3 regions of the Chryseomicrobium imtechense genome follow, and region 1 is predicted to be linked to each of the others. Evidence: predicted binding sites of a transcription regulator. Region 1 holds the regulator's gene; each other region holds the start of a gene.
The links. Region 1 encodes Rex, which represses fermentation and respiration genes when NADH is low (regulators of the CRP and FNR family bind a similar motif). Its sites were predicted from a motif close to TTGTGAAATATTTCACAA; they were not measured.
Positions count from the first base shown of each region.

Region 2: AB5N96_RS09860 (cytochrome ubiquinol oxidase subunit I) is a predicted target of Rex. The motif match lies at 3,932-3,949, and genes of this name have one in related genera.
Region 3: AB5N96_RS04595 (cytochrome C oxidase subunit II) is a predicted target of Rex. The motif match lies at 7,763-7,780, and genes of this name have one in related genera.

Region 1 covers NZ_JBGOBM010000014.1:7,437-17,362, forward strand. Annotated here, with positions in the region: gene rimI (ribosomal protein S18-alanine N-acetyltransferase) at 1-339, shown strand, start outside; gene tsaD (tRNA (adenosine(37)-N6)-threonylcarbamoyltransferase complex transferase subunit TsaD) at 336-1,352, shown strand; gene AB5N96_RS11625 (ABC-F family ATP-binding cassette domain-containing protein) at 1,689-3,620, opposite strand; gene AB5N96_RS11630 (redox-sensing transcriptional repressor Rex) at 3,740-4,375, shown strand; gene AB5N96_RS11635 (twin-arginine translocase TatA/TatE family subunit) at 4,469-4,663, shown strand; gene tatC (twin-arginine translocase subunit TatC) at 4,685-5,452, shown strand; gene AB5N96_RS11645 (CPBP family intramembrane glutamic endopeptidase) at 5,478-6,218, opposite strand; gene groES (co-chaperone GroES) at 6,401-6,685, shown strand; gene groL (chaperonin GroEL) at 6,704-8,338, shown strand; gene AB5N96_RS11660 (M23 family metallopeptidase) at 8,495-9,310, shown strand; gene AB5N96_RS11665 (hypothetical protein) at 9,404-9,724, shown strand.
Region 2 covers NZ_JBGOBM010000009.1:66,871-76,796, reverse strand. Annotated here, with positions in the region: gene gatA (Asp-tRNA(Asn)/Glu-tRNA(Gln) amidotransferase subunit GatA) at 1-802, shown strand, start outside; gene gatB (Asp-tRNA(Asn)/Glu-tRNA(Gln) amidotransferase subunit GatB) at 802-2,232, shown strand; gene AB5N96_RS09870 (thioredoxin family protein) at 2,311-2,874, shown strand; gene AB5N96_RS09865 (diacylglycerol kinase) at 2,939-3,859, shown strand; gene AB5N96_RS09860 (cytochrome ubiquinol oxidase subunit I) at 4,084-5,433, shown strand; gene AB5N96_RS09855 (cytochrome d ubiquinol oxidase subunit II) at 5,430-6,458, shown strand; gene cydS (cytochrome bd oxidase small subunit CydS family protein) at 6,471-6,578, shown strand; gene rlmD (23S rRNA (uracil(1939)-C(5))-methyltransferase RlmD) at 6,655-8,007, shown strand; gene AB5N96_RS09840 (tRNA dihydrouridine synthase) at 8,045-9,007, shown strand; gene AB5N96_RS09835 (YtoQ family protein) at 9,223-9,663, opposite strand; gene AB5N96_RS09830 (protein adenylyltransferase SelO) at 9,857-9,926, shown strand, end outside.
Region 3 covers NZ_JBGOBM010000003.1:264,853-274,778, reverse strand. Annotated here, with positions in the region: gene AB5N96_RS04635 (S66 peptidase family protein) at 62-985, shown strand; gene AB5N96_RS04630 (C40 family peptidase) at 1,004-1,945, shown strand; gene AB5N96_RS04625 (ABC transporter ATP-binding protein) at 1,942-2,904, shown strand; gene AB5N96_RS04620 (hypothetical protein) at 2,945-3,775, opposite strand; gene AB5N96_RS04615 (RNA polymerase sigma factor) at 3,765-4,289, opposite strand; gene AB5N96_RS04610 (AAA family ATPase) at 4,464-4,931, shown strand; gene AB5N96_RS04605 (M2 family metallopeptidase) at 5,058-6,638, opposite strand; gene AB5N96_RS04600 (Crp/Fnr family transcriptional regulator) at 6,797-7,492, shown strand; gene AB5N96_RS04595 (cytochrome C oxidase subunit II) at 7,840-7,962, shown strand; gene AB5N96_RS04590 (cytochrome c oxidase subunit II) at 7,981-8,454, shown strand; gene AB5N96_RS04585 (b(o/a)3-type cytochrome-c oxidase subunit 1) at 8,454-9,926, shown strand, end outside.

The sequences.
Region 1 (9,926 bases):
CTCGCAAATCGTTTTGCTTATTATATTGTCGGAGAAAATCAGGCGTCTGAAGTGATTGCATTTTGTGGAATGTGGCTTGTGACAGATGAATGTCATATCACGAATGTAGCGGTGACGACTCGTGCTAGAGGGAACGGTTTTGGAGAAGCCTTGATGCGAGAAGCGATTCGCGTCACGCGCGAAAACGGTGGACGCGTTATGACACTCGAAGTGCGTGTCTCGAATGATACGGCGCAAAACCTCTACCGGAAGCTAGGTTTCCAAGAAGGCGGTATACGAAAAAATTATTATACGGATACGCATGAAGATGCGCTCGTAATGTGGGTGGAATTTACATGACATATATATTAGGAATTGAAACAAGTTGTGATGAGACTGCAGCTTCTATTGTAAAAGATGGAACAGTGATTGTCTCAAATGTGGTTGCTTCCCAAATTGAGAGCCATAAGCGTTTCGGAGGGGTCGTACCCGAAGTGGCGTCTCGCCATCACGTAGAGCAAATCACACTTGTCATAGAAGAAGCTCTGACGCAAGCAGCCATTGAGCCAAAAGAGTTAGACGCCGTCGCTGTGACAGAAGGTCCCGGACTTGTGGGTGCGCTTCTCATTGGTATCCAAGCTGCAAAAGCCTTTGCATTTGCACATCAGCTACCACTCATTGGCGTTCATCACATTGCTGGACATATTTATGCGAACGCACTAGAGAATCCAATGGAGTTTCCAATGCTCGCACTGGTCATCTCTGGAGGGCATACAGAACTGATCGTCATGCAAGAAGATGGTCACTTTGAAAAAATCGGAGAGACACGTGATGATGCAGCAGGCGAAGCGTATGATAAAGTAGCCCGCGTACTATCACTTCCATATCCAGGTGGGCCTCATATCGACCGTCTTGCATCTGAGAGTGACGGAGCAGTCGATTTCCCCCGAGTCTGGTTGGAAGAAGGTTCGTATGATTTCAGTTTCAGTGGTTTGAAGTCTGCCGTCATCAACTACCAACATAATTTGCAACAAAAAGGCCAAGAGATCAACCCATCACATGTCGCTGCAGGCTTTCAGCAAAGTGTAGTAGAAGTTGTCGTTGAGAAGACGCGCCGAGCAGCGAAAGAGTATGGCGTGAAGCAAGTGATTGCAGCAGGAGGGGTTGCTGCGAACAAAGGGCTGCGTACGGCGTTGGAAACAACTTTCGCAGAAGCGGATGTGCCGTTTTATGTACCTAGCCTTCCGTTGTGCACGGATAATGCAGCAATGATAGCAGCAGCGGGATATTCTAAATTTATAGCAGGTGCTCGAAGCGATTATGCAATGAATGGGCGACCTGGCATGCCACTTTCGAGCTGGAATGGACTGTAGAGAAATTCTCTACGGTCTTTTTTATTACAAAGATTACAGTCTTTTATCAAATGTGACATCATTCGTCAAGAGGGAACATCTGTACTTATGCACAATTTGTGGGTAACTTGTGCATAACTATGGATAACACAATATATAGTGGGTGTATTTTGTGTACGAAACTGCAAAACCACAAAAAACACCTGTGGATAATGTGTATAAGTCTGTTGATAGTTTATTTAAAGCCATTTTCAATGTGTGCAAATCTGTGGAAAAAAACTTTCTTAAATTGCCTCTTGACCAATATGTAGATGCTTCTTGTCGAATAAAAAAGAACCAGCACGAATGCTGGTCCTGTTACAACGTTTCAAGCTCTTCTTGCAACTCAAGCCACTCCATTGACAGGGTGTCATGCTCGCCTTGTATGACTTCAAGTTCTGCATTGAGCGATGCTACTTGTTCGTGGTCACCGAATACTTCCGGTTTGCATAGCTCCTCTTCAATCACTGCTTTCTTTTGTTCGAGAACGGCTAGTTGATCTTCGAGCTCTGTTACACGACGCGTGATTTGACGTTCGCGTTTTTTCGCAGACTTATCAATCTGTGTTGTCGTGACAACGGGAGTAGGAGAAGAGTGGTTTGCTTCTATCTGAGCTAGCTGTTTAAGTTCGAGTTCTTCTTCTTTCTTTTCTAGATAATAATCGTAATCACCTAAATAGACATGACTGCCTGTAGGTGAGAGCTCCACAACTTTTGTGGCAATACGGTTGATAAAGTACCGGTCATGGGAAACAAACAATAGTGTTCCCGGAAAATCGAGCAGGGCATTCTCTAGGACTTCTTTGCTATCAAGATCCAAGTGGTTCGTTGGCTCATCCAACACAAGTGTATTCGCTTTTAACAGCATTAATTTTGCTAGAGCAAGTCGTCCTTTTTCTCCTCCAGATAAAGAAGTGACAGGTTTCAGCACATCGTCACCTGAAAACAAGAAGCGACCAAGAGCGTTCCGCACGTCTTTTTCATTTAACATCGGCCACTCGTCCCACAGCTCTTGCAAGACAGACTTGGATGATTTTATATCTGCTTGATCTTGATCGTAGTAGCCAAATTGTACATTGGTTCCGTAATGAACCGTACCTTCAAAAGCAGGTACTTTTTTCATCACTGTCTTCAGCAACGTCGATTTGCCGATTCCGTTCGGACCAATCAGCGCGATGCGGTCTTTCTTATAGATAGGAAACGTAATGCCAGATGCGACTTGTTTAGATTCGTAGCCAATAGCAAGATTGTCGATACGAAGTACATCATTGCCACTTTCACGTTCGATGGAGAAGCCAAAAGATGCAGACTTTTCATCGCCAGCGGGAGAGTCCATCCAATCGGTCTTTTCCAATACTTTACGTCGTGACTGGGCCATCTTCGTTGTAGAAGCACGTGCCAAGTTGCGACTGATGAAATCTTCAAGTTTCGCTTTTTCTTCTTGTTGGCGTTCAAAGGTCTTCACATCTTTTTCATAATCCAGCGCCTTTTGTTCAAGGTACGCAGAATAGTTTCCGACATAACGGGTCATTTTCCGGCGTGAGATCTCGTACACGAGATTCGTCACTTGATCTAAAAAGTAGCGGTCATGGGAGACGATGACAATAGAGCCCGGGTAGTTCTTCAAATAATTTTCTAAAAAGCCGAGCGTTTCAATATCCAAGTGGTTGGTTGGCTCGTCTAAAAGCAGCAAGTCCGGCTGAATGAGCAGTTGTTTTGCGAGCGCTAAACGGGTCCGTTGTCCACCGGAGAGGGACTGCACAGGCTTGTCATAGTCTTCTGGGTAGAACTGAAGTCCGTGTAAAATGGACCGTGTGTCACTTTCATAGCGGAAGCCGCCTGCGTCTTTAAAGTCTTGTTGTAGTCGGTCATAGTCTTGCGTCACTTTTGCATAAAGTTCCGGATTGTTGTAAACGTCCGGGTCGGCCATTTGGTGCTCAAGTTCTCGCAGTGTAGCCTCTTGTTTTTTGATGGGTTCGAACACAGTCATCATCTCAGCCCAAATGGATAGGGGACTGTCGAGACCAGAGTGTTGCTCCAAATAGCCAAATGTCTTGTTTTTTGGCATGACGATTTCTCCGGAGTCGTAACTCATCTCACCTGCAATAATTTTCAAAAGCGTTGATTTTCCTGCACCATTGCGGCCGACTAGTGCGACACGCTCACGTTCTTTGACTTCTAATTTACAATTGATCAAAACCTCTTCGCCTGCGAAAGATTTTGTTATATTTTGTACTTGTAGTACGATCATGCGACCACCTCTATTCTCTTCTATAAGTGTACTGGATAGTACGCCACTCGGCAATGTGCCTGCTTTACAGGAAACTCAGCTAGGTGTAAGATAAAGCTGATTTACAGGAGGCGAACAGAGTGACAGCTGACAAACAAAAAATACCTCAGGCAACGACAAAGCGTTTGCCATTATATTATCGATTTTTGCAAAACTTTCATAAAGCCGGACAGACCCGCGTATCGTCTCAAGAACTGAGCGATGCGATGAATATCGATTCTGCAACGATCCGTCGGGACTTCTCGCACTTCGGGGCACTTGGAAAGAAAGGCTATGGCTATGATGTCGAGCATCTCTTGCAGTTTTTCCGGCAAACACTCGATCAAGATGAGGCCACAAATGTTGCTTTGATTGGTGTGGGAAACTTAGGGAGAGCATTTTTAAATTACAATTTCCACAAGAACCACAACACACGGATTGTCGTCGCCTTTGATACACACGCGCCACTTGAAGGAAAGACGAAGTCAGGAATTCCTGTTTTTCATCCCGATGTATTAGAAGACAAGATTCATGAATTCGGAATCGAGTTATGTATTTTAACAGTTCCGAGTCGAACAGCACAACAGACAGCAGAACGGCTTGAAGCGACAGGGATTAAGGGAATTCTGAACTTTACACCTGTCCGTTTGAACGTCAGTCCTTCGATTCGTGTACAGACGATTGATTTATCTGTTGAATTGCAGACGCTGATTTATATGATTCGTAATCACAGTTGACGTTAAACTGTCACATCTGGGGTCTGTGTAGAAATAGCAAATTGCTAGTAAATGATGTAAGATGAAGGCATACTACTTAAGGAGGTGCCCGCAATGGGAGCAGGTCCAATTAGCTTAATTGTTATTGGTATCGTTGCACTTCTTTTGTTCGGGCCGAAAAAATTACCAGAGCTTGGACGCGCTATGGGTTCAACTTTGCGTGAATTTAAGACGGCTACAAAAGGCTTAGCAGATGACGACGATGATGATGTGAAAAAAGTAGATCCACCGAAATCTGACGTGAAGTAAGTTAAGTTAGGATGTTCATTCATGAATAATAATGAATTTACAGTGGTGGAACATTTAGATGAGCTCCGAAAACGGTTGTTTGTTATGGTCTTCTTCCTAACGATTGCTGTGATTGGTAGCTTTTTTTTAGCGAAACCATTGATAAACTATTTACAAAATGCGGAACCCGCTCAAAATATTACGTTAAATGCTTTACAGGTCGTTGATCCATTTTTGATTTACCTGAAAGTAGTGTTGTTTCTAGCCTTTACGTTTACGTCTCCGATTATATCGTACCAACTATGGGCATTTGTAAGTCCAGGACTGCAAGAGCAGGAGCGACGTGCCACACTGAGCTATATCCCGTTCGCTTTTCTATTGTTTCTTGGCGGGGTATCGTTCTCGTATTTCTTGTTGTTCCCTTACCTCATGACCTTTATGACGGGACTTGCAACAGAACTTGGAATTACACAGATTATCAGTATCAACGATTACTTTAATTTCATTTTCCAGATTACGATTCCGTTTGGGATAATCTTTCAACTACCCATAGTGTTGTTATTTTTGACGCGTCTTGGACTTGTGAATCCACAGATGCTCGTAAAAGCGCGGAAGATGGCATACTTTGTGCTCTTCATTATTGCCGCGTTTATCACACCACCGGATTTGATTTCGCACTTGTTCACGTCGGTACCGCTGTTCATATTATATGAAATCAGTATTGCGGTTTCCCGTGTCGGGTACCGGAAGTATTTGGCGGCTGAGGCAAAACGAAAGCTTGAAGAACAGCAACTTCATCAGACGAAGTAAAAGACCATCCGCGGATGGTCTTTTTTTATGTCAGGAATTGAATGAAGAACTGGATGAATAATTGGCCTTGGCGTTCTGCAAAGCGTTCTAAGTCTTCTCTAAAGAATTGAACGAGGACAACAAATCCGTTCAACAGCATGTGTGCAATGATGGATGCTGCAATGCGTTTTGTTTTGTAGTAAATAAACGCGAATATAAAACCAGAGACCGAATACAGTAGAATGTGGCTCAGTTCAAAGTGAATGATCCCGAACATCACGGAACTGATGAGTGCTGCAATAAAGAAATTGGTCTTTGGAAGCAGCATGCCGAATAAGATACGACGGAACAAGATTTCTTCTAAAATTGGTGCGAAAATTGCAATCGCAAAAATGACGACAGGCACCGAGCGTGCGATTTCGATGAACAGTGCTGTATTTTCAGAACCTGGTTCAATTCCAATCAATTGCTCAATCCAAGCAGCACCTGCTTGTCCAAACAGCACCATGAAGAATCCTGCGATACCCCAGCCAAGTACGCCAAAGTTCGAGGCGGGTTTCGGGCCAAGTGGTTTTAGAAATGTTTTATCTTTTCGAATGAAATAGAAGAAGATAATTACTGCTGCGAGCATGCTAGAAAAGATCCACCAGCCGACTGCTTGCATCCTAGGGTCTTCTACACCCATGCTTTCAAAGAGAAAGAGGAGCGGGATTGGGCCGACTGCACCTGCGAGTTGCATGATGACGTAGGTAATCAGCAAAGAGAATGCTATTTTTTGATGTGACATGTATAGGTAAGTCCTTTCTGAGCTGTGGTTCTTCTATTGTAACGCATGAAAAAAATTTAGCCAAAAATTCACCTTCTGACTTGCAATCGTTCCTGTCGTTTATTATTATAAGAATTGTGTTAGCACTCTGTGAGTGAGAGTGCTAATAAATCATTTACCATTTATCAGGGAGGTCGTTTCATTTGTTAAAACCACTAGGTGATCGTATTGTTATCGAATTAGTCGAGGCAGAAGAAAAAACAGCTTCAGGTATTGTACTTCCAGATTCTGCGAAGGAAAAGCCACAAGAAGGTAAAGTACTTGCTGTCGGTACGGGTCGCACCCTTGATAACGGCACACGTGCTGAATTAGATGTGCAGGTTGGGGATCGCGTCTTGTATTCAAAATACGCAGGAACAGAAGTAAAGTACGACGGTAAAGAACTACTTATTCTTCGTGAAGCTGATATTTTAGCGGTTATCCAATAACAAGGAGGAACATCAATTATGGCAAAAGAAATTAAATTTAGTGAAGATGCACGCAGCGCAATGCTTCGTGGCGTAGATAAATTAGCAGATGCAGTAAAAGTGACGCTTGGTCCAAAAGGGCGCAACGTCGTATTAGAAAAGAAATTCGGTTCACCACTGATTACAAATGATGGTGTGACAATTGCAAAAGACATCGAGCTTGAAGATGCGTTTGAAAACATGGGTGCTAAGCTTGTAGCTGAAGTAGCTTCGAAAACAAATGATATCGCAGGGGACGGTACGACAACTGCAACAGTCCTAGCACAAGCGATGATTCGTGAAGGTTTGAAAAACGTAACAGCTGGCGCTAACCCAGTCGGTATCCGTAAAGGAATCGATAAAGCAGTCGCAGCAGCTATTACAGAATTAAAAGCAATCTCAAAAGAAATCGAAGGCAAAGAGTCGATTGCACAAGTAGCTTCTATTTCTTCTGGCGACAATGAAGTCGGTGAATTGATTGCAGAAGCGATGGAGCGCGTTGGGAACGATGGCGTCATTACAATCGAAGAATCAAAAGGATTCACGACTGAGCTAGACGTCGTAGAAGGTATGCAGTTTGACCGCGGATATGCGTCTCCTTACATGGTGACGGATTCTGATAAGATGGAAGCGGTCCTTGAAAATCCATATATCTTAGTAACGGATAAAAAGATTGCAAGCATTCAAGAAATCCTACCAGTGCTTGAGCAAGTCGTACAACAATCAAAACCACTTCTATTGATCTCTGAAGACGTTGAAGGCGAAGCACTAGCCACTCTAGTTGTGAACAAATTACGTGGAACATTCAATGCAGTAGCAGTTAAAGCTCCTGGATTCGGTGACCGTCGTAAAGCGATGCTTGAAGACATCGCAACTCTAACAGGTGCTGAAGTGATTACAGAAGATCTAGGTCTTGAGTTGAAATCAGCGAACATCACGCAACTTGGTCGTGCTGCGAAAGTCGTTGTAACGAAAGAAAACACGACAATCGTTGAAGGTGCTGGAGACTCTGACCGCATTGCAGGTCGCGTCAACCAAATCCGTGCACAATTAGAAGAAACAACTTCTGAGTTCGACAAAGAGAAGCTTCAAGAGCGTCTAGCGAAACTTGCTGGCGGTGTTGCAGTAATCAAAGTCGGAGCAGCTACTGAAACAGAATTAAAAGAGCGTAAACTTCGCATTGAAGATGCTTTGAATGCTACGCGTGCAGCTGTTGAAGAAGGAATCGTATCCGGTGGAGGTACAGCTTTAGTTAACGTCTACAACAAAGTAGCAGAAACTTTAGATACAGTAGAAGGCGACGTAGCAACTGGAGTGCGCATCGTGTTACGTGCTCTAGAAGAGCCAGTGCGTCAAATCGCTACAAACGCAGGTCTTGAAGGTTCTATCGTTGTAGACCGCTTGAAGCGTGAAGAAATCGGTATCGGTTTCAACGCAGCAACAGGTGAATGGGTGAACATGATGGATGCAGGTATTGTGGACCCAACGAAAGTCACGCGTTCAGCTTTACAAAATGCAGCTTCAGTTGCTTCATTGTTCTTAACAACAGAAGCAGTCGTTGCAGATATTCCTGAGCCAGCTGGTGGCGGTATGCCAGATATGGGCGGCATGGGTGGAATGGGCGGCATGATGTAAAAAGAACTCCCGAACTCTGATATAACAGGGTTTCGGGAGTTTTCTTTTTGTTTTGGGCAACAATCCGGCAACAATGGATTTCAAAAAAAATTTCTATTGTAGTTTTTCGGTCATTTTCGATAAGTGGCTGCTGAATTGTTCGGAGGCTTTAATAAGGTGAAGTCGTGCGCCATAGATTTCATTAAAGAGCAATTATCCGATTTTGACGGGAGTGGCTTAGGATTCGGAGCACCATTCAGAAAAACTTCGAGTTTCGGGTTCCGTATTCATCCAATCACCAAAAAGGCTTCTTATCACGCGGGCGATGATTACGGTGCGCCGATGGGTACACTCATCCCTGCACAGGCTGCAGGACAGGTCGTTCAGGCGGCTTATCACAGTCTGCGAGGGAATTATGTTCGTATTAAATCGGGAGCTATGGAACGGATTTATCAACACAATGCGCGAAACCTTGTAGGACTGGGGCAAATGATTAAGCCAGGTCAAGCGGTCGGCACCGTTGGTTCCACAGGAGCTTCTACAGGCCCTCACTTGCACTATGAGGTGTTGCGGAACGGACAGGCTATCAACCCGAAAGGATTAGCCACAGGCGGAATTGTGAAGGATGCCGGCATGTCAATGCTTGCTGAAGAAGGTTATCCGGAGTTTGTCATCCCAACAGCGCCGAACCGCAGAACTGACGCCATGAAGCTATTGGCGCTTGCAGCTAAGCAGATCATGGGCGGCGGTTCAGAGACAGCGATCCGACCGAATCAATTACCGAACTTACAAGCAGGCGGTTCTAAAGTAGAGGCCTTACTCGAAAAATTGATTGAACTAGTAGGTAATCAGAAGACTGAACACCACATCCGAATTACTCAAGAAATGGTCGGAAGAGTGTTATCTGATCAGATTTCCGAATTCGTAGGTGAAAACATAGCTGATAGAAGCAGACTCGTATTACAGATGCGAGGTATAAGACCACTCGGATAAGAAGCAGCTATTAATTTGGCTGTTTTTTTCTTGTTTAAAGGAATCTCGATTGTTTAAGAGAATAGTAGAAGAGTCAGACAAAGGAGGAACTATATGAATCATTTTTACAAGACAGCAGAAATAAGAGATATGCTGGATCTCGCAGACATGCAAGCTACTGAACAAGTAATTGAAGAATTGAATAAGGAGATTCATGCGCAAAGTCTTTGGACGATTAATGACAGAGTACATGCAGTTCACTTCCATGAAAAATACCCCGGGATCATGGTCCGTATTCCACCAAAGATTGAAATTGAGATTTCCCCTGAAGCGCAAAGGGAAATGATGAGGTTTTTTATGCGGACATCAATTCCAAGATTATTGGAAGAAAAGCAAGCTAAAGAAGATAATATTTTGAGGGAAGTAAAAGAATGAACAAGTCGGATAATCACGGCATTGCCCCTATTTTCAAAGCAGACCAATGCCGTAAATATCCGGGTTGTTAAAAGTAGGGTTGTCGGGGTTGTCAGGCACCCTCAATCCCTTGTGGGGACTGACTTGAAGGGGTTAACTAATTGTAAACCCCTCTCTTGTTAACCCCAAAATAACCTATTTAAGGGGTTAACAAGGAAGAACC
Region 2 (9,926 bases), on a different contig from region 1:
ACTTCTTGAAGCGATTTCTGGTGTGGACGAAATGGACTCAACATCTGCAAACGTTGAGGTTCCAAAATTCTCAGAAGCAATCGGCAAATCGATCAAAGGATTACGCATCGGCGTGCCTAAAGAATATATGGGCGAAGGTGTCAGTGAAGAAGTACGCGCATCTGTCTTAGAAGCCTTGAAAGTGCTAGAAGCGCAAGGAGCGGTTTGGGAAGAAGTATCACTTCCTCACTCTGAGTATGCGTTAGCGACTTACTATCTATTGTCTTCATCTGAAGCATCCTCAAACTTAGCGCGTTTTGACGGCATCCGTTACGGCTACCGTGCAGAAGAAGCGAAGAACTTGTTAGAGCTTTATAAAATGACGCGTGCACAAGGATTTGGTGATGAAGTGAAGCGTCGTATTATGTTAGGTACGTATTCACTAAGTGCCGGTTCGTATGATGCATACTACTTGAAAGCACAAAAAGTCCGCACATTGATTAAGCAAGACTTCGAAAACGTATTTGAAAACTACGACGTCATTGTAGGACCTACGACACCAACACCTGCGTTTAAAGTAGGCGAAAATGTCGACGATCCATTAACAATGTATGCAAATGATATTTTAACAATCCCTGTCAACCTTGCAGGCGTCCCTGGAATCTCGATTCCTTGTGGCTTTGCTACAGACGGGTTACCACTCGGTCTTCAAATCATCGGAAAGCATTTCGATGAAGCGACAATTTATCAAGTGGCATCTGCCTACGAGTCGGCAACTGAGTTTCACAAACAGACTCCGGCTTTATGGGAGGTAAAGGCATAATGAACTTTGAAACAATTATCGGACTTGAAGTCCACGTAGAATTGAAAACTGAATCGAAAATGTTTTCTCCTTCTCCAGCGCACTTTGGAGCAGAACCAAACACAAATACACACGTGATCGACCTTGGGTATCCAGGTGTTCTTCCAGTCGTTAACAAAACGGCTGTTGAATGGGGAATGCGTGCTGCAATGGCACTGAACATGGATATTGCACCTGTCACAAAATTTGATCGTAAAAACTACTTCTACCCAGACAATCCAAAAGCGTATCAAATCTCGCAATTTGATAAGCCAATTGGTGAAAACGGCTGGATTGAAATTGAAGTAGATGGCAAAACAAAGCGTATCGGGATCACTCGTCTTCACTTAGAAGAAGATGCTGGGAAACTGTCGCATACAGACAAAGGCTATTCGCTTGTTGACTTCAACCGCCAAGGAACGCCTCTTGTTGAAATCGTATCGGAACCAGACATTCGCACACCAGAAGAAGCATACGCCTATTTAGAGAAACTGAAATCAATCATTCAGTTCACTGGTGTTTCGGACTGTAAGATGGAAGAAGGATCTCTTCGTTGTGACGCGAACATCTCACTTCGTCCCTACGGGCAAGAAAAGTTTGGAACAAAAGCAGAACTGAAGAACTTGAACTCCTTTAGCTACGTGAAAAAAGGTCTTGAGCACGAGCAGATTCGCCAAGCGGAAGTGTTGAAAAATGGAGGGGAAATCCTTCAAGAGACGCGTCGTTATGATGAGTCTACTGGTAAGACGATTTTAATGCGTGTGAAAGAAGGCGCGGATGACTACCGCTACTTCCCAGAGCCAGATCTTGTGAAAATTGTGATTGACGATGCTTGGATGGACCGTGTTCGTTCCGAATTACCGGAACTTCCGGATGCTCGCCAAGCGCGTTATGTGAACGAACTTGGCTTGACAGAATACGATGCGCGCGTAATGACATTGACAAAGGAAATGTCCGATTTCTTTGAAGAAACGATTTCACTAGGAGCAGACACGAAACTATCAACGAACTGGTTGATGGGGGATGTATCAGCCTACTTGAATGCGGAGCAAAAAGAATTGAAAGACACGAAACTTACACCACAAGGTCTTGCAGGTATGGTGAAGTTGATCGAAGATGGAACAATCAGTTCAAAAATCGCCAAAAAAGTATTCAAAGAGATGGTGGAAAACGGTGGACCTGCAGATGAAATCGTCAAAGCAAAAGGCTTAGTACAGATTTCAGATGAAGGTGCACTGCGTGACATCGTGACTCAAACATTGGATGCAAATCCACAGTCGATTGAAGACTTCAAGAACGGGAAAGACCGTGCAATTGGGTTCTTAGTCGGTCAAATTATGAAAGCAACAAAAGGTCAAGCAAACCCGCCGATGGTCAACAAATTACTAAACGAAGAAATTCAAAAACGCTAACAAACTGGCTCGCCCTGACTTGGGGCGAGCCTTCTTTTGGGAATTCATGCTATGCTAGTGTCAAGGAGGGGTTTTTTGATGAAAACAGAACAACAGTATTTTGAAGAAGGCCGTCCACTTGCAGTCTATATGGACGAAATGACAACAAAAAAAGAGCAATCCTTTCACGTCTACGAAAGCTTCACAGTTCCTGCGGACGATGAGTTTATCACACGTTTGTCTGAATCCAATGTCCACATTTTAGGAATCACCGAGGACTGGTGCGGAGATGCGATGATGAACAATGCTATTTTGCGTAAAATTACTGAAGCAGCAGGAGTCGAGGTACGTGTCGTGCTACGTGATGCGGATACAGAATTAATTGATCGCTATCTCACAAATGGGGGCCGCTCGATTCCAAAATATCTTTTACTAGATGCACAAGGACAAGTGATCGCCACATGGGGGCCTCGTGCAGATTTAGTGCAAGAGTACGTGATGGGTGAAAAAGCAAAACTTCCAGAAGCCGGTAGCGAAGGCTTTGAAGAGGCGCAGCGTGCCATTTTTGAAGAATTGACTACACAATTAGAGACAAACAAAGACTTTCATTTGGCAACATATAGCAGCATCCGCGAAGCATGGTTCACAAAATTGCCTTCATAAGGAACCTGCTAAAGTATTATACTGTCTATAGCAGAGAGAGTTGTGAAGAAAGAAGGTTCTGTACATGCAACGTGCACGAATTATATATAATCCAACTTCCGGGCGAGAATTGTTTAAGCGTCACTTACCGGAAGTTTTAGAAGCAATGGAACTAGCAGGCTACGAAACATCGTGTCACGCGACAACAGGTGCTGGTGATGCAACAGAAGCTGCAAAGCGAGCTGTTGAAAACGGCTTTGATTTGATTGTGGCAGCAGGGGGCGATGGTACACTAAACGAAGTCGTAGCAGGCGTCAGTCTATTTGATGAGCGTCCGAAACTTGGTTTGATTCCAATGGGAACAACCAATGACTTTGCACGTGCCTTGCACATTCCGCGTGACATTCAACAAGCTGTAAAGATTATTACAGATGGTAAGTATGTACCGGTAGACGTAGGGCACGTGAACGATACATTTTTTATCAATATTGCTGGTGGGGGACGCATCACGGAACTTACATATGAAGTCCCAAGTCGTTTAAAGACGGTGCTTGGCCAACTTGCGTATTATTTAAAGGGAATTGAGATGTTACCGTCTATTCGCGCAACGAAACTACGCATCGAATTTGATGATGAAGTATTTGAAGAAGAAGCCATGATGTTCTTAATTGGCTTGACGAATTCAGTCGGTGGCTTCGAGAAGCTTGCTCCAGACGCTATTATCAACGATGGTCAATTTACTCTGCTCATCTTGAAAAAAGTGAACATGGCAGAGTTTATTCGACTTGCCACGCTTGCAATTCGTGGGGAGCATTTGAATGATCCACACGTCATTTACCGCAAAGCTTCAAAGATTCGTGTCCTGTCGGAAGAGACTGTCTCCTTAAATCTCGACGGAGAATACGGTGGAACATTGCCTGCAGTTTTTGAGAACTGGGCACGCCATATTGAAATCATGGCACCAGTAGATTTATTACCGGAGCAAGATCTCGTTGAAAGAGACTAATAACTAAACTAGCTACTCTAGCTTTTTAGAGTGGCTAGTTTTTTTGTTTCCATTCTCCTCTGTTGTTCTCAATTTTCGAACTTTTCACAACCCGTCATAACCTTGTAACAACTTGCCTGAAAACAAGTTCGGCTGATTAGATTAAACCCCTTCAACTAGGGTAGAATAAAGGCATGAAGCTCGTTGAATGACCGTTAGCCAATACTCTATATGAGGTGAACGAAATGGGAAATGAAGAAGCTGTATTTTTTAGTCGGCTACTTACAGAAATGACACTCTCGTTCCATATTATCTACGCCACAATCGGTGTAGGGGTGCCACTGATGATCATGCTGGCACAATACGTGGGAATCAAGAAAAACGACGAACACTATATTTTACTTGCCCGTCGCTGGGCACGAGGGTTCGTAATCACAGTAGCTGTCGGAGTTGTAACGGGGACCGCCATCGGACTCCAGTTGTCACTACTTTGGCCAAACTTTATGGAGCTTGCCGGCCAAGTGATTGCCCTGCCACTGTTTTTAGAAGCATTTGCTTTCTTCTTTGAAGCAATTTTCTTAGGAATCTATTTGTATACGTGGGACCGTTTTGAAAACCAAAAGAAACACCTATTGTTACTTGTTCCAGTTGCGTTTGGTGCCGCGATGTCTGCAGTATTCATCACAATGGTGAACGCTTTTATGAACGCACCACAAGGTTTTGACATGGTCGACGGTGAACTGGTCAACATCAGTCCACTCCTTGCAATGTTTAATCCGGCCATGCCGACGAAAGTGGCGCACGTTGTCTCGACCGCCTTGATGACGAGCGCTTTCGTACTAGCATCAATCGGGGCTTTCCGATTGTTAAAAGGCTCGAACCATATTTATCATAAAAAAGCTGTGTACTTAATGGTCAAAGTTGGACTTGTGTTCTCCATAGCCACTGCAATCATTGGAGACTTCTCAGGTAAATACCTTGCTGAGTACCAGCCGGAAAAATTAGCGGCTGCTGAATGGCATTTTGAAACATCTGAAGCTGCGCCACTTATTCTTTACGGTATTTTAGACGGAGAAGAAGTGAAATATGCGATTAAGATTCCATTCGCATTAAGTATTCTTGCACACAATGATCCCAATGCAGAAGTGATTGGACTAGATCAATTCCCAGAGGATGAGATACCACCGCTCTATATCCACTACTTCTTTAACATCATGATTACAATCGGAATGTTCATGGTGATGTTATCAGCCTTTTATGTTGTCGCGAAATGGCGTAAATGGAAATTTGCGAACTCGCGCTTTATTCTCTGGTTGATCGTGGCAGGTGGACCACTTTCCATGATTGCGATTCAAGCAGGTTGGTGGATGACCGAAGTCGGCCGACAACCGTGGATTTTGTATCAAATCATGACTGTTGAACAAGGTGCAACATCCAGTGGAAGTGTGGATATCATGGTCGTCGCATTTGCAATCTTGTACTTGATTTTAGGAATTGGTTCTGTCGTCGTCTTGCGCAGAATGTTCCGTAACAATCCAGTTGAAAAAGAGCTAGACAAACTAGATCAAGAGCGATTGGAAGGTGATACGAAATGACATTAGAAATCATAGGGATCACGGTCCTTTGGTTCTTCCTATTTGGATATGTCATCGTTGGGTCTATCGACTTTGGCGCGGGGTTCTTCAACGCCTATAGTTTGCTGACCAATCGCCAACATATTTTAACGAATATTATTCAAAGGTATTTGTCGCCCGTTTGGGAAGTTACGAACGTATTCCTCGTATTTTTCTTCGTAGGAATCATCGGGTTCTTCCCGAAGACCGCCTTTTATTACGGAACAACACTTCTTGTTCCAGCGAGTATTGCTATCATCTTGCTCGCGATACGGGGATCGTACTATGCGTTTGAGACATACGGTTCACGCGGGCACAAAGGCTACTCGTTTATGTACGGGGCAGCGGGGATTTTAATCCCTGCGTCGCTTTCCGTTGTATTAACGATTTCTGAAGGTGGATTCATCGATATGGTGGATGGCCAACCGGTACTTGATTATAGCCGCCTGTTCTTGAGTCCGTTAACATGGAGTATCGTTGTATTAGCCATTGCCGCCACACTTTATATTTCGGCTGTGTTTTTAACATGGTACGCAAGTAAAGCAGAGGACGCTGGTGCTACGAAGTTACTACGTAAATACGCATTGATCTGGGCATTGCCGACGATGATTACAGCAACAGGAATCATTGTAGAACTTCGTGCACATAACCCAGAGCATTACGCGAATATCTTGGATGTCTGGTGGGCGTTCTTGATTTCAGGTTTGATGTTCTTCGGAACGGTGTATCTATTGTGGACAAAACGAAATTACGGATGGGCTTTCTTGTTGCTCGTCGGGCAATTCTTTATCGCCTTTTTCGCATACGGCTGGTCGCACAGACCGTACTTGTTGTATCCGTATTTAACGATTTATGATGGGTTTACAAATGAAACGATGGCGATTGCACTGATCATTGCGTTCATTGCAGGACTATGTTTGTTATTACCGTCACTGTACTTGCTCCTGCGCCTATTCTTATTCAACAAAGATTATGTCGCTGGCAAAAAAGAAGACAATCACGCTTAGGAGGATATCATCATGACAAACTTTTTTATCTTTTACGCTCCGTTCATTGTACTGTTTGGTGCCATCGCAGCGGTCTTCTGGTGGGCGCCTAAAGACGGAATCATTCGAAAAGAAAAGTAGAATCAGCTCCTGCCGCGGCAGGAGTTTTTTCATGCTATAATGAAGAAATCATGCAAAAAAGAACGGGGTTTAAAGAATGACTGTAAAGAAAAATGACCGTTTGACGGTTTTTGTAGAAGATTTAACACATGATGGCCAGGGCGTCGCAAAAGTCGATGGCTACCCTATATTTATTAAAGGCGCATTACCGGATGAAAAAGTTGAAGTTCATGTGGTGAAAGCATTGAAAAAATATGGTTTCGCAAAGCTTGTTGAGATTGTCGAGTCGTCTCCGTTCCGAGTAGCTGCTCCTTGTCCGGTGTTTGACTCGTGCGGTGGTTGTCAGTTGCAACACCTTAGCTACGAGGGACAACTGATGATGAAAGAGAAACAGGTGCGAAGTGCAATGGAGAGAATCGGCAAAGTGCATACGACCGTTCTTCCTGTTCTTGGCATGGACAACCCGTGGCGGTACCGCAACAAGTCTCAGATTCCGTTTGGCGTAGAAGAAGGTCGCGTAGTGGCAGGATTTTATAAATCTGGCTCTCATGATATCGCCAACACACCGACGTGTTTGATTCAAAGTGAAGAAGCCGACCGCTTGATGCTCGCTTTAAAAGAACAGGCAGTAGAATTTGGTTTAGAGCCTTATGATGAGAAGACAGGTCGCGGCCAACTCCGTCACCTAGTCGTTCGTAAAGGTCGCACAAGTGGCGAGACGATGGTCGTGCTCGTGACGAAAACGAAAAAGATTTCACAACCTGAACGTTTGATTCACTTCATTCTTGAAGTGGAGCCGACAACAGTGTCGATCGTTCAAAACATCAATCCAACGCGTACAAATGTGATTTTTGGAGAAGAGACATTTGTTCACTGGGGAAAATCGCATATCGTCGATTCCATCGGAGATATTCAATTTGAAATATCTGCTCGCTCGTTCTATCAAATCAATCCGCTTCAGACAAACGTGCTCTACCAAAAAGCACTTGAAGCAGCAGGTCTGACAGGTAACGAAACGGTGATGGACGCGTATTGCGGAATTGGCACGATCTCGTTGTTCCTCGCACAACAAGCAAAACAAGTTCTGGGTGTTGAGATCGTACCACAAGCAGTGGAAGATGCCCGCCGCAATGCAGAACTGAATGGCTTTACAAACGCTGAGTTTGAAGTCGGAGCAGCAGAAGATGTGATTACACAGTGGTATGAAGACGGAAGACTTCCAGATGTCGTCGTTGTCGATCCACCTCGAAAAGGGTTGGATGGCAAGTTGATTGATACGCTGATAGAGCATAAACCACGCCGCATTGTCTATGTATCGTGTAACCCAGCAACGCTCGCTCGGGACTTGCGCCTGTTAGAAGATGGTGGTTACAAAGTGCACGAAGTACAGCCGGTGGATATGTTCCCACATACAACGCATGTCGAGTGCGTGACATATTTAACGATTTAGAAACAATGGTTTCATTTGTAGGAGGATTTACAACATGTTGAAAGAGAATTTTTGGCAGAACTTGCCGCGACCATTTTTTGTGCTCGCACCAATGGAAGATGTGACCGATGTGGTGTTTCGCCATGTCGTCGCAAAAGCAGGCCGTCCTGATGTGTTCTTTACAGAGTTTACGAACTCCGATAGCTATTGCCACCCAGATGGTATCCAGAGCGTCCGTGGCCGTCTGACGTTCACAGAAGATGAACAGCCGATGGTCGCACACATTTGGGGAGACAATCCGGATTATTTCCGCCAGATGAGTATCGGTATGGCTGAGATGGGCTTCAAAGGGATTGATATTAATATGGGGTGCCCGGTACCAAACGTCGCAACACGTGGAAAAGGAAGCGGTTTGATTCTTCGTCCAGATACCGCAGCTGAGCTAATTGAAGCTGCAAAAGCTGGAGGTCTTCCAGTCAGCGTGAAGACGCGTCTTGGGTATTCGGAGATTGAGGAGTGGAAAGAGTGGCTTGCGCATATTTTGAAACAAGACATTGCCAACTTATCGATCCATTTACGTACGCGTAAAGAGATGAGTCAAGTGGATGCGCACTGGGAGCTTATTCCGGAAATAAAAGCTTTACGCGAAGAGATTGCTCCGAATACGATGTTAACAATCAATGGAGATATTCCGGACCGTGCGAAAGGTCTTGAGCTTGCGGAGAAGTATGGGATTGATGGTGTCATGATCGGGCGCGGGATTTTCAAAAATCCATTTGCGTTCGAAAAAGAGCCACGGGAACATACAAGTCAAGAGTATCTCGACTTGCTTCGTTATCAATTGGACTTGCAAGACAAGTACGCAGAGGAAGTGCCACGTTCGATTTCGGGATTGCATCGCTTCTTCAAAATTTATGTAAAAGGCTTCCGAGGTGCAGGAGAGTTGCGCAACCAGTTGATGCATACAAAATCGACGGCTGAAGTGCGACAAATTCTTGAAAACTTCGTACTTCCGGAATAACTCGCTGCGCGCATAAATCAGTATCTTTTCTCAAACTTAGATTGAGAGAGGGTGCTGATTTTTTAGTGGAGCCGGGTGTTTAGTTTCCATAACATGACTCAGGGCACACAAATGAGTTTTGAGGGCACAGAAACGCTCGCTCGGGTCACAAAACACGGTCCGCAGGTCACAAAACGGGCAACCAAGTCGTAAACCCCTAGCTGCCCAACCCCTTTCTATTCAAAGATGTACGCAAGAACGTCGACAGCTTGGTCGACTGTTTCCACAGTCACATTTGCTTTATTCGATAACTCTTTCAAAGGATGGATCAAAGATTCGGGACGCACTATGATAGTTGGTTTTCCAAGTGTGATTGCTGCCGTCGCGTCCATGGCTGTATTCCACTGTTTATAGGACTCCCCAAACAACGCAATACAAACATCAGCCTTATTTAGGAGAACTTGTGTCCGTAAATTATTAATACCTGAAGCGGCATCATCTTTATAATACGCGCTAGGTTGCTTCCCTAAAATATCTTCCCCTACTGCATCCGATCGATCATGATTAGTTTGAGGAGAAACAAACGTAATCGCGAGGTTCTTCTCTTGTACTTTTGCTTTTACCTCATCACGCCAATCATCATGAATCTGTCCTGCTAAATACACTACAAGTTCCATCGTATTAACTCCTCCTTTAGCTCTTGATTTATCAAGTGTATCGAAATCGAGTTGTGAACGCCAGAAACACGCTATTCACGTATTTATGGAGAGTGTCACTAGCCTGGTGAATGACCATACTTATAATTCGTATTTCTAGTGCCTAAACTGTATACTGTTTGTACAACGTTCCAACACGAAAGGAAGACCATTTATGCAGTTCACGCAAAGCTATCTAACACTTCCAGCAACATTCTATAAAGAAATCCTTCCTACACCTGTTG
Region 3 (9,926 bases), on a different contig from region 1:
TTTCTTAGGGGAAGGGATTCGTCCTTTCTCGTCAGAAGACCAGAACAAGGAGGAACAACTGATGCGAATTCGTCCAAAACGATTGCAACTAGGCGACACGGTGGCCGTTATTGCCCCGTCGAGCCCGCCGAATTTAGAGAATTTGAAGCGTGCTCTTCCTTTTTTAGAAGAGCTCGGACTGAAGGTCAAGATGGGCAAATCCGTCGAACGTGTTCACGGCTATCTCGCAGGAACTGATGAGGAGCGCCTAGCAGATCTACATGAGGCACTCCAAGACCCTGAGGTAAAAGGCATTATTTGTGCAGGTGGTGGATTCGGAGCAGCCCGGTACGCAGAACAAATCAACACAGAGTTCATGACGAAACATCCAAAGATTCTTTGGGGATACAGTGATATTACAATTTTACATACGGTCTTTGGGAAGTTTTCGAATAGCGTCACTTTCCATGGGCCAATGCTAGCTTCAGATGTAGGTACTGACAACTTTCATGAGCTCTCCCGCAAGCAGTTAAACCAATTGTTCGAGCCGATAGAACTTCAGTACACAGAAGAAATCGCACCACTGACAACTTTGACAGGTGGTGTAGCGAGGGGAGAAATCGTTGGAGGCAACCTATCTTTACTAGTAAACTCGCTCGGAACATCGTATGAAATTGATACAAAAGGAAAGCTATTGTTGGTAGAAGATGTCGATGAAGAGCCGTACCGTGTAGACGGGTTACTCAATCAACTGCGCCAAGCAGGGAAGCTAAAGGACGCAGCAGGCATTGTGGTCGGTGACTTCGCACGTGCAGAGCCAGTGAAGCGAAAAGTCTCACTGACACTTGATGAGGTATTACGGCACTACTTAGGCAACTTAGAGAAACCAGTCGTCAGTGGCTTCAAGATTGGACATTGTGAACCACATTTTGCGATTCCGCTCGGTGTTGATGCAGTGCTTGATGCGGACGCAAAAACATTGACGCTTCAAGCTGGAGTGGAATAAGAAAAGGGAGGAAGAGAGATGGGCGTTCAAACAAAATGGGTGTGTGCGGTGTCCGTGGCAACAGTCTGGACCTCACCGCAGTCTCCGCGCGAAATCGATCAGTTCGGCTTCGACCAACCAGTAAAAATGACAAAATGGCTTGAGAAGTTGGACTTTGAAGAACTCTTAGACCTGTGTGATAGCAATCGTGTGCAAACGCAGCTTTTGTATGGCGAGCCTGTGCAAGTCGACGCCATCGAAGGCAACTGGGCAAAGGTGATATGCGAGTGGCAACCATCAAAGAAAGATGAACGCGGGTATCCGGGCTGGGTTCCACTTCATCAATTAGCAGAGGTGGAGGAACCAGCTTCGAATGGAGTTGCTCGTATAGCTGTAAACAAGGCGCAGCTGTGGACACTAGAGAAACAACCGTTCCTTGTCGTACCATTCAATACATTTCTCCCTGTTCGTCATACGGAGGAGGAATTCTCGACAGTTTTTACGCCTCATGGGGACATGCTTGTCCGGAACAAGGATATAGAAGTAGCAAATTCACGTGATAGCTTCCCAAAACGAGAGGGAAGTGAAGTGGTAAAAGAAGCAAGCCAGTTCCTAGACCTCCCATACTTTTGGGGCGGGATGTCGAGTTACGGTTATGATTGCTCCGGGTTTAGTTTTACTATGCTGCGTGCTTGCGGCTATACAATTCCACGAGATGCAAGTGACCAAGCAGTTTCTGGTATAGAAATAAACAAGGAAGATGAGAACGACTGGCTTCCGGGAGATTTGTTGTTTTTTGCAAATGACGAAGGGAAAGGCAATGTGCGCCACGTCGGCATCTATTCTGGCAACGGACAGATGATTCATTCGCCTTCAACCGGTCAGTCGATTGAATATTGTACGTTAGAAGGAACGAAGTTTGTAAAAGAACTATGCGCGGTGAGGCGATTTGCACATGTGCGAGAAGGGGTGACGTCGTGACGAACGAAGCATTGTTAACAGTAGAAAATCTAAAGCGTCATTTTGACGTCGGTAGTAAACAAACATTAAAAGCAGTAGATGGCATTTCGTTTGAAATCCAGCGCGGTGAAACGTTTGGGCTTGTTGGAGAGTCTGGCTGCGGGAAGTCAACAGCAGGACGCACGATCTTAGGGCTCTACAATAAGACGGAAGGGGAAGTTTCGTACGAAGGACAATCCGTGCATGGTATGTCCGAGAATGAGCGGCAAAAATTCTTACGGAAGATGCAGATGATTTTCCAGGATCCCTACGCGTCTTTGAATCCGCGTTCGACGGTGTTTGAAATCATCGCTGAACCGATGCAGATCCACGGTTTGTACAAGACGAAAAAAGAAGTCCAAGAACGTGTCCACACACTTCTTGAAGATGTTGGACTCAGTCGTGATCACGCGAACCGCTATCCACACGAATTCTCCGGTGGTCAACGCCAAAGAATCGGGATTGCACGTGCACTCGCTCTCGACCCAGAGTTCATCATTGCAGACGAACCGATTTCCGCACTCGATGTATCGGTGCAAGCGCAAGTCGTGAAGTTGCTGCAGAAGTTGCAAAAAGAAAAAGGGCTCACGTATTTGTTCATCGCGCATGACTTATCGATGGTCAAATACATCTCCGACCGCATCGGCGTGATGTATCTCGGGCATATGGTCGAACTCACGACAAGTGACCAATTGTACGAAGAGCCACTACACCCTTATACACAAGCGTTGTTGTCCGCAATTCCGATTCCAGATCCGGACGTAGAGGAAGCTCGCCAGCGCATCTTGCTACAAGGAGAGCTACCAAGTCCAATCAATCCACCATCTGGCTGTGTGTTCCGCACACGTTGTCCGTACGCGATGGATCTGTGTGCTGCGGAGAAACCTGCTTGGAAAGAGCAGAAGCCCGGCCATTTTGTGGCGTGTCATTTGTATAACTAAACAGAAAGAAGCCACCAGAGGTTTGATGGCTTTTGTTTGGTTATGGAGTGAATAGATTGTTAATGATTGCAGTCAGTTTCCATTCATCGCTAGCATCTTCTTGCTCAAATACTAAGTTGAGGCTCCGGTAGTCGAGATTGCTATATTGGGCGGTTCCCGCGTGATAGAACTCGATGATTTTAGCTTCTGGATAGACACTCATTAAATAGTTCGACGGGTCGAGTTCTTCGTTTGGTGTATCGACGAAGACTTCATCTGCCTCAAAGAAGCGCTCGATTTGAAGATGTTCTTCAAAGTAACCCGCAGGCGTCAAACGAATCTCCGTATTGGCTTCTTCGTAGCCCCAAAGATACGTTTCGGAGTCGGATAACAGACCTGCGATTTCACTTTGCTGGAAGCTGACCGTGGAGTCTGAGACAGAAAGGTAAGGCGAGAACTGAATTCCTTTTTGTGAGTGAACGTTGTTTGCGAGTGCTTCCATATCGCGGTCGTGAAGAGCTTGCAGGATTTCATTGGCTTGTTGTTCAAGTGCAGCAGAATCAAACGGTGCTTCTTCTGGTTGTTCTTCAGGTGCAGTTCCTGGAACGAGGTCACCCGGTTGTTCAGCAGGAAGGGGTGGTTCTTCTACTGCTGTGTTTGATGGTGTGTTGAACAGATTAATCGAAAGAATCGTCAGGATGAAAAGAGCAGCGACTGCAATGAGTCCCGTTCGTGCTTTAGACCAATTCGTGCGGCTTCGCTTTGGTTCGGCGATGGGTTCTTCAAGTGCTTTCATGATGTTTTGGTGAAGGCGGTGTTGCGTTTCTTCTGACATGCGGTGCGTCGGGAATGCGTTCAGTTCGTTGTCAGGTGTGAGGCGATTATCGTTCATACAATTCCCTCCAATTGGGTTCGGATCGTAAGGCTTTAATGGCTCGGTGGAAATTTGTGCGAACCGCGGTCTCTTTGCAGCCTAGGATAGTGGCCGTTTCGCTGACTGAAAGTCCTTGGATTCCACGGAGTAGCAACACGTCTCGAAATTTCTTTTTTTGTTGGTTGATGAGATGGTAGAGTGCCAGTTTGTCTTCGCTATCAAGTACCTGTTGTTCGGGTGAGTCACTCGTCGGCGTAGTGAGAGTGGCGTCTTGCCACGGAAGTGCGGTCAAGCTGACTTTGGTTTGTCGTTTTCTTGCGTGATCGATTGCGATATTGCGTGCGATGCTCATCAGCCAAGTCTTAGGGCTCGATTGGTTCTGGAAACTGCCTAGGCCTCTTCCGGCTTTGATGAATACGTCTTGCACTAAATCTTCAACGTCTCGCGTGCCTGTATAGTAGACAAGGAAGTTGTAGATATCTTGGCTGTAGAGATAGAACCAGTCGGAGATGGTTTGTTGGTCGCTGTTCATGTAGCTTTGATCCTCCTTTGCGTGCAGGTACTAATTAGACGGATTGTTTTTCTCAGTGTGTCAAAACGAAAGAGAATATTTTTCGAGATGATTGAAACAAAAGTGGAGTTGATTGATATACTCATAGTACCAATAGTTAGGTTTTGAGAGTGAAGGGAATAAGAGGAGGTTTTCATGACAATCATCTATATAACTGGTTTATCTGGAGTCGGCACAACAAGTGCTCTGGATGAATTAAAGCGCAGAGGTTACAGAACAATTGACACAGATTATGGAGACTACGTTGAGGAAATAATTACAGAAACAGAAAAAGCTCATTTTTTAAACGAGGATAAAATGAAGAAGCTACTTGAAAGTACTGGGGAGGAGCATCTCTTTATCTCCGGATGCTGCGACAATCAAGGACAGTTCTATAAAGACTTTGATGTTGTAGTCTTGTTGAAAGCAGATCTCTCTACAATGTTTGAGAGAATTGAAGCACGGACTACAAATCAATACGGAAAAACACCAGAACAGAGACAAGAAATCCTTGAAAACCACAGTGCAGTTCTGCCGTTATTAGAGAAGAGTTCAGATGTCATCTTAGACACTACAAACTTATCTATTCCGGAAGTAGTAAATCAGTTAGAAGCTTTGCTATGAAAGTATACCAGTATACGCATATACCAGTATACGCATATACCGGTATACACCTGCCCAAAAGATAAAATCTACACTAAACCAAAACCAGCTGACCCCAAACAGGATTCAGCTGGTTTTTGTATAATATTATTTTTTACAATACAACTCCACAAAATGCGCAGGGTTGAGCTTTTCGCCTGTGATACGCTCGATTTTTTCGTTCCAGTCGTACAGGGCCGCTGGTTTGAAGAAATCATTCAGGAGCATGTCACCCGCTTCTTTTGTAAAGAATTCCGGTGAGATTTCTGTCTCGATATGGCGCTGAAGCTGTGCCGCCATTAATTCACCTAACAAGTAGTTCTGGTAGTAGACCGGTGCTAGTGTGAAGTGGATTTTCGCTGCCCAGTCTGGATTCGATGTATCTTCTGGTGGCGTGACAAGTTGCACGTCACTCACAATTTTCCACCATAATGCATTCAAATCTTGGTCAGGGTTTTCATAGAGTTCCTTCTCAAAGAACACAAACGTGATAATCCAACGCACCATGATCAACATTTGAAGCTGTTGGTATTCCGCAAGTTCTCCTTCAAGGCCGTCAATCGTCTTTTCATCAAGTCTTAAGAAACGTTTTAACCAGCGTGGATCTTTCCCCATCTTGCCAAACAACATCGCAATCGCTTCTGTCGTGAGTGTATGGCTGTTCGTGCGTAACATGAACGGAAGGTCGCTATCGACATATTTGAAATACGCTGCATGCCCAAACTCATGCAAGTTCGTTTCCATCCAGTACGCATCCTCTGTCAGATTGCACAATACGCGCGTATCGCCAGCGCGGTCGACGTCCATACAAAACGCTGTCGGATTCTTTTTCGCACGCGGGAACAAATCGCTCTTTGCATACAAATCATCAATCTGGATTCCCATAGAATTGAACGTCTCTGTCGTCAGTCGTAGAATATCTTTTCCTTTATAGAACGAATCGAGATTCGTCGCGTCAGAAGCAGGCGCTTCTTGGAAGAACGGGTCCACATAGTGCCACGGGCGAATCTCTTCCGGTGTGATGCCGAACTTTTTCGCTAGACGTGCATCCAGATCTGACTTCATCTTACGGTAGGCAGTATCCGATTGGTCGATCAGGTCATTGAAGATAGAAAAGATCTCCTCGCGGTCCAGTTCCTGCAATTCAAAACTCATCTGATGATGGTTGTCGTAGCCAAGTAATCGAGCCGCTTCATTGCGCTTTTTCACAAGCTCAAGTAAACCTTTTTCTACAACGCCGCCAACTTCTTTACTCGCAAGCCACACTTTCTTACGCAGTTCTAGATCTGTACTTGTCAAAAGTACTTCGCGGATATCGTTTGCAGAATACACTTTGCCGTCCACTTCTGGTGAATAAGTATTAAACAAGTAGTTCAGTTCTGAACCACGCTTCGCAAGGTCCGCAATGACTTCTTCCGGAAGCTGATTGCTCTTCATATTATTCACCAGTAACTGCAATTGACGACGTTCTTCTGGGCTTCCACTGTCGGTTTCAAGGAACTTGAGCGCCTCTTCATATTTCTCTTTTGATGAAAACAACAGACTAAACTTCGTGTCTTCTTCTCCAGATTTCTCCGCCCATTCCGCTTCTCCTGTCGTCTGCGCCATCCATCCTGCTTCCGAAGAACGAATATACAAGTCTTTCATTTGGTCATTGAATTCATTTAAAAATGTCTCGCGTGTACTCAAATCGTCGCAACCTTTCTCGTTTGAATTTACTTCCTCTATCTAACTATTCGACTTCCGTTATAAAATTCCTTCAAGAAGTACACAAAATCGCCTATAGCCAACTGAAAGAACATGGTATAAAGTGGTAGTATATATACTACTATTGGAGGTGGAAGGACATGTTTGTTGAACAGGAATCGATTTCAGAAGACTTGAAGGAACTGTTGAAATTACCACATGTGGTGAAGAGTTTCAGTAAAGACAGCTATTTGTTCCAAGAAGGCGATAAAATTCAGCATTTGTTCTTCCTCACAAAAGGCAAAGTGCAACTGAACAAAGTCAGCTCGGACGGTCGAGAACTCACGCTGCGCATCTGCGGAGCAGGACAGTTGCTTGGTGAGGTGTATCTGTATTCCCCTGAGGCATTCTATATGCTGGATGCGAAGGTGAAAGAGGATGCCGAATGTTACTTGTTTCCGGTGCATGAGCTCGAAGCGGAGCTCCAAAAGAATGCGCGACTCGCTGCGGCATTTATGAAATGGATGTGCTTGAATCAGCAGAAGACGCAGACCCGCTTCCGGGACTTGTTGTTGAACGGGAAAAAGGGAGCACTTTACTCGACGTTGATCCGGCTGTCGAACAGTTACGGCGTTCAGAAGTCAGAAGGTGTGTTGATTGATGTACAGCTGACCAACCAAGACCTCGCGAATTTTTGTGGGATGGCGCGCGAAGTGACGAACCGGATGTTGTCGGAACTGAAGAAGCAGCAAGTGGTGTCGACGTGTGATGGGAAACTACTGATCCGAGACCTTGCGTATTTAAAAACTGAAATCCAATGCGAGAACTGCCCGTTGTCGCTGTGTCGAGTTGATTAACTAAAGAGATGCTAGATGACCACCTCCGAATTGCGGAGGTGGTTTTTGTGTTTTGAGGCGATTTAGTTTCCATAATATGACTTCGGTAGAAGAAATCCTCGTTAGTGCAGAATAAATCGGCGATTCGGTAGAAGAAATCGAGTTTCGGTAGAAGAAATCCGCCATTCAGCCGATGAACGCCCGCTCACCCAAAACTTCCATCCTCTCCATCAGACAAAGTTTGACAAAAGTATGAAGTAATTTCACATTTTGCATAGATTAATGTCACAGATGTGATTTATGTCACAGTTGCCGCCTAGGGATTGCTTTACGCTTAAGTCATAAACGAAGTAGGAGAGGTGAGTGTCGTGGCAAAGAAAAAACAACACGAAGAAGAGAACCTAAAAGGCACATTGATCAGCGTATTTTTTGTCGGCTTTGTTATCGTGGCGATGTGGGTCGCCGTTTATCTAATGTACTTGTCGCTCTAGACAGAAAGGAGAACGAACATGCATCTGCATAAGTATGAAAAAATCTGGTTAGTTTTTGGAATCACGTGTTTAGCAGTATTTTTAACAGTCGTGGGAGTCAGCGCATTTACAGATAACCACCACACCCCAGCTGGAGGAATCGAGCACATCGATCCGGAAAAAGTAAGAGAAACAGCACCGTTTGATAATCCAGGTGTGACGCAACTGGATGACGACACGTATCAAGTGTCCATCATTGCTATGGCATTCGGATACGAAGGGCCAGAACTGAAAGTCCCTGTTGGGAAAGAAATCGTCTTCAAAGTAACAAGCACAGACGTGGTGCACAGTTTCACGATCGATGACACGAAAGTCAACATGATGGTTGTACCTGGCCAAGTGACGACGAAATCGTACACGTTCGATAAGCCAGGGAAGTATTTAATCATCTGTAACGAATACTGTGGAGCTGGCCACCATTTCATGTTCACAGAAATTGAGGTGACAGAATAATGATCGCATCAGGAGAACGCAAACTGGCCCTTTGGAACGTCGGGGTCGCGTACGCTGCCTTTTTAATTGGAACACTTGCAGGTTTACTACAGGTCTTTATTCGAAACGATAAGCTCCAACTTCCGGCATGGCTGGATTATTATCAAATTTTGACCGCACATGGAGTTTTACTCGCACTTATCTTTACGACATTTTTCATCTTTGCTTTCTTTATCACCGGCATGAGCAAGAGTCTTGGCGCATTCGGACCGAAAGTGTTGCTGTGGAACTGGATCGGTTTCCTGACAATGCTTGCTGGGACAGTGTTAGCAACCGTCATGATCATTAGCGGAAAAGCATCTGTTCTTTATACATTCTACGCACCAATGATGGCGAGTCCTTGGTATTACATCGGGTTGGCACTCTTTATTGTTGGGTCGCTCGTGATGGGCTTTGCACTTGTGGGTCATTATATTCGCTGGCGCAAGGAACATAAAGGTGAGTTAAGTCCTTTGTTTGCCTTCATGACCGTTTCTACAGTCATCTTATGGGCAATTGCGTGTCTAGGTGTTGTCGCGACGGTGTTGTTCCAATACATCCCGTGGGCATTCGGCTGGGTTGATACAATCAACGTTGAACTGAGCCGTACATTGTTCTGGTATTTTGGTCACCCGCTTGTGTACTTCTGGTTACTTCCAGCATATATGGCATGGTATGTGGTAGTTCCAAAGATTTTAGGCGTACCGGTATTTAGTGATTCACTTGCTCGTTTATCATTTGTGTTGTTCATCTTGTTCTCGATTCCAGTCGGTTTCCACCACCAGCTGATGGAGCCAGGAATCGAAAACTTCTGGAAGTTCTTCCAAGTCGTTTTGACATTCATGGTCATCATCCCGTCATTGATGACGGCGTTCTCGATGTTCGCGAATTTTGAGCGAGCAGGCCGCAAGAATGGCGGGAAAGGGTTGTTCGGCTGGTTTACAAAACTGCCTTGGAACGACCTACGTTTCACCTCTTTGTTTATCGCGATGGCGTTCTTCATTCCTGGAGGCGCGGGCGGAATTATCAATGCAAGTTTCCAATTGAATGAAATCGTCCACAATACGCTTTGGGTTGTCGGTCACTTCCACATCACAGTCGGAACTCCGGTTGCGATGACATTCATGGGTATCACGTTCTGGATGATTCCATATTTAACAGGGCGAAAGTTCACGAAGACGATGGAAAAACTCGGTTTCATCCAGATTGGGTTATGGGCAGTCGGGATGTTATTGATGAGTACAGCGCAACACGTGCTAGGGCTTCTCGGAGCACCGCGTCGTACGGCGTATAGTGGCTACAATGATCACCCGGCAGCACTTGAGTGGTTTGAGGGGATTATATCCAATCACGTGACGATGGCGATTGGCGGAAGTATTTTGTTCTTGTCCGCGATGCTGCTTCTCTACATCGTGATCATGAGTGCGTTCTTGTCACCAAAAGCTGTGGAAGTG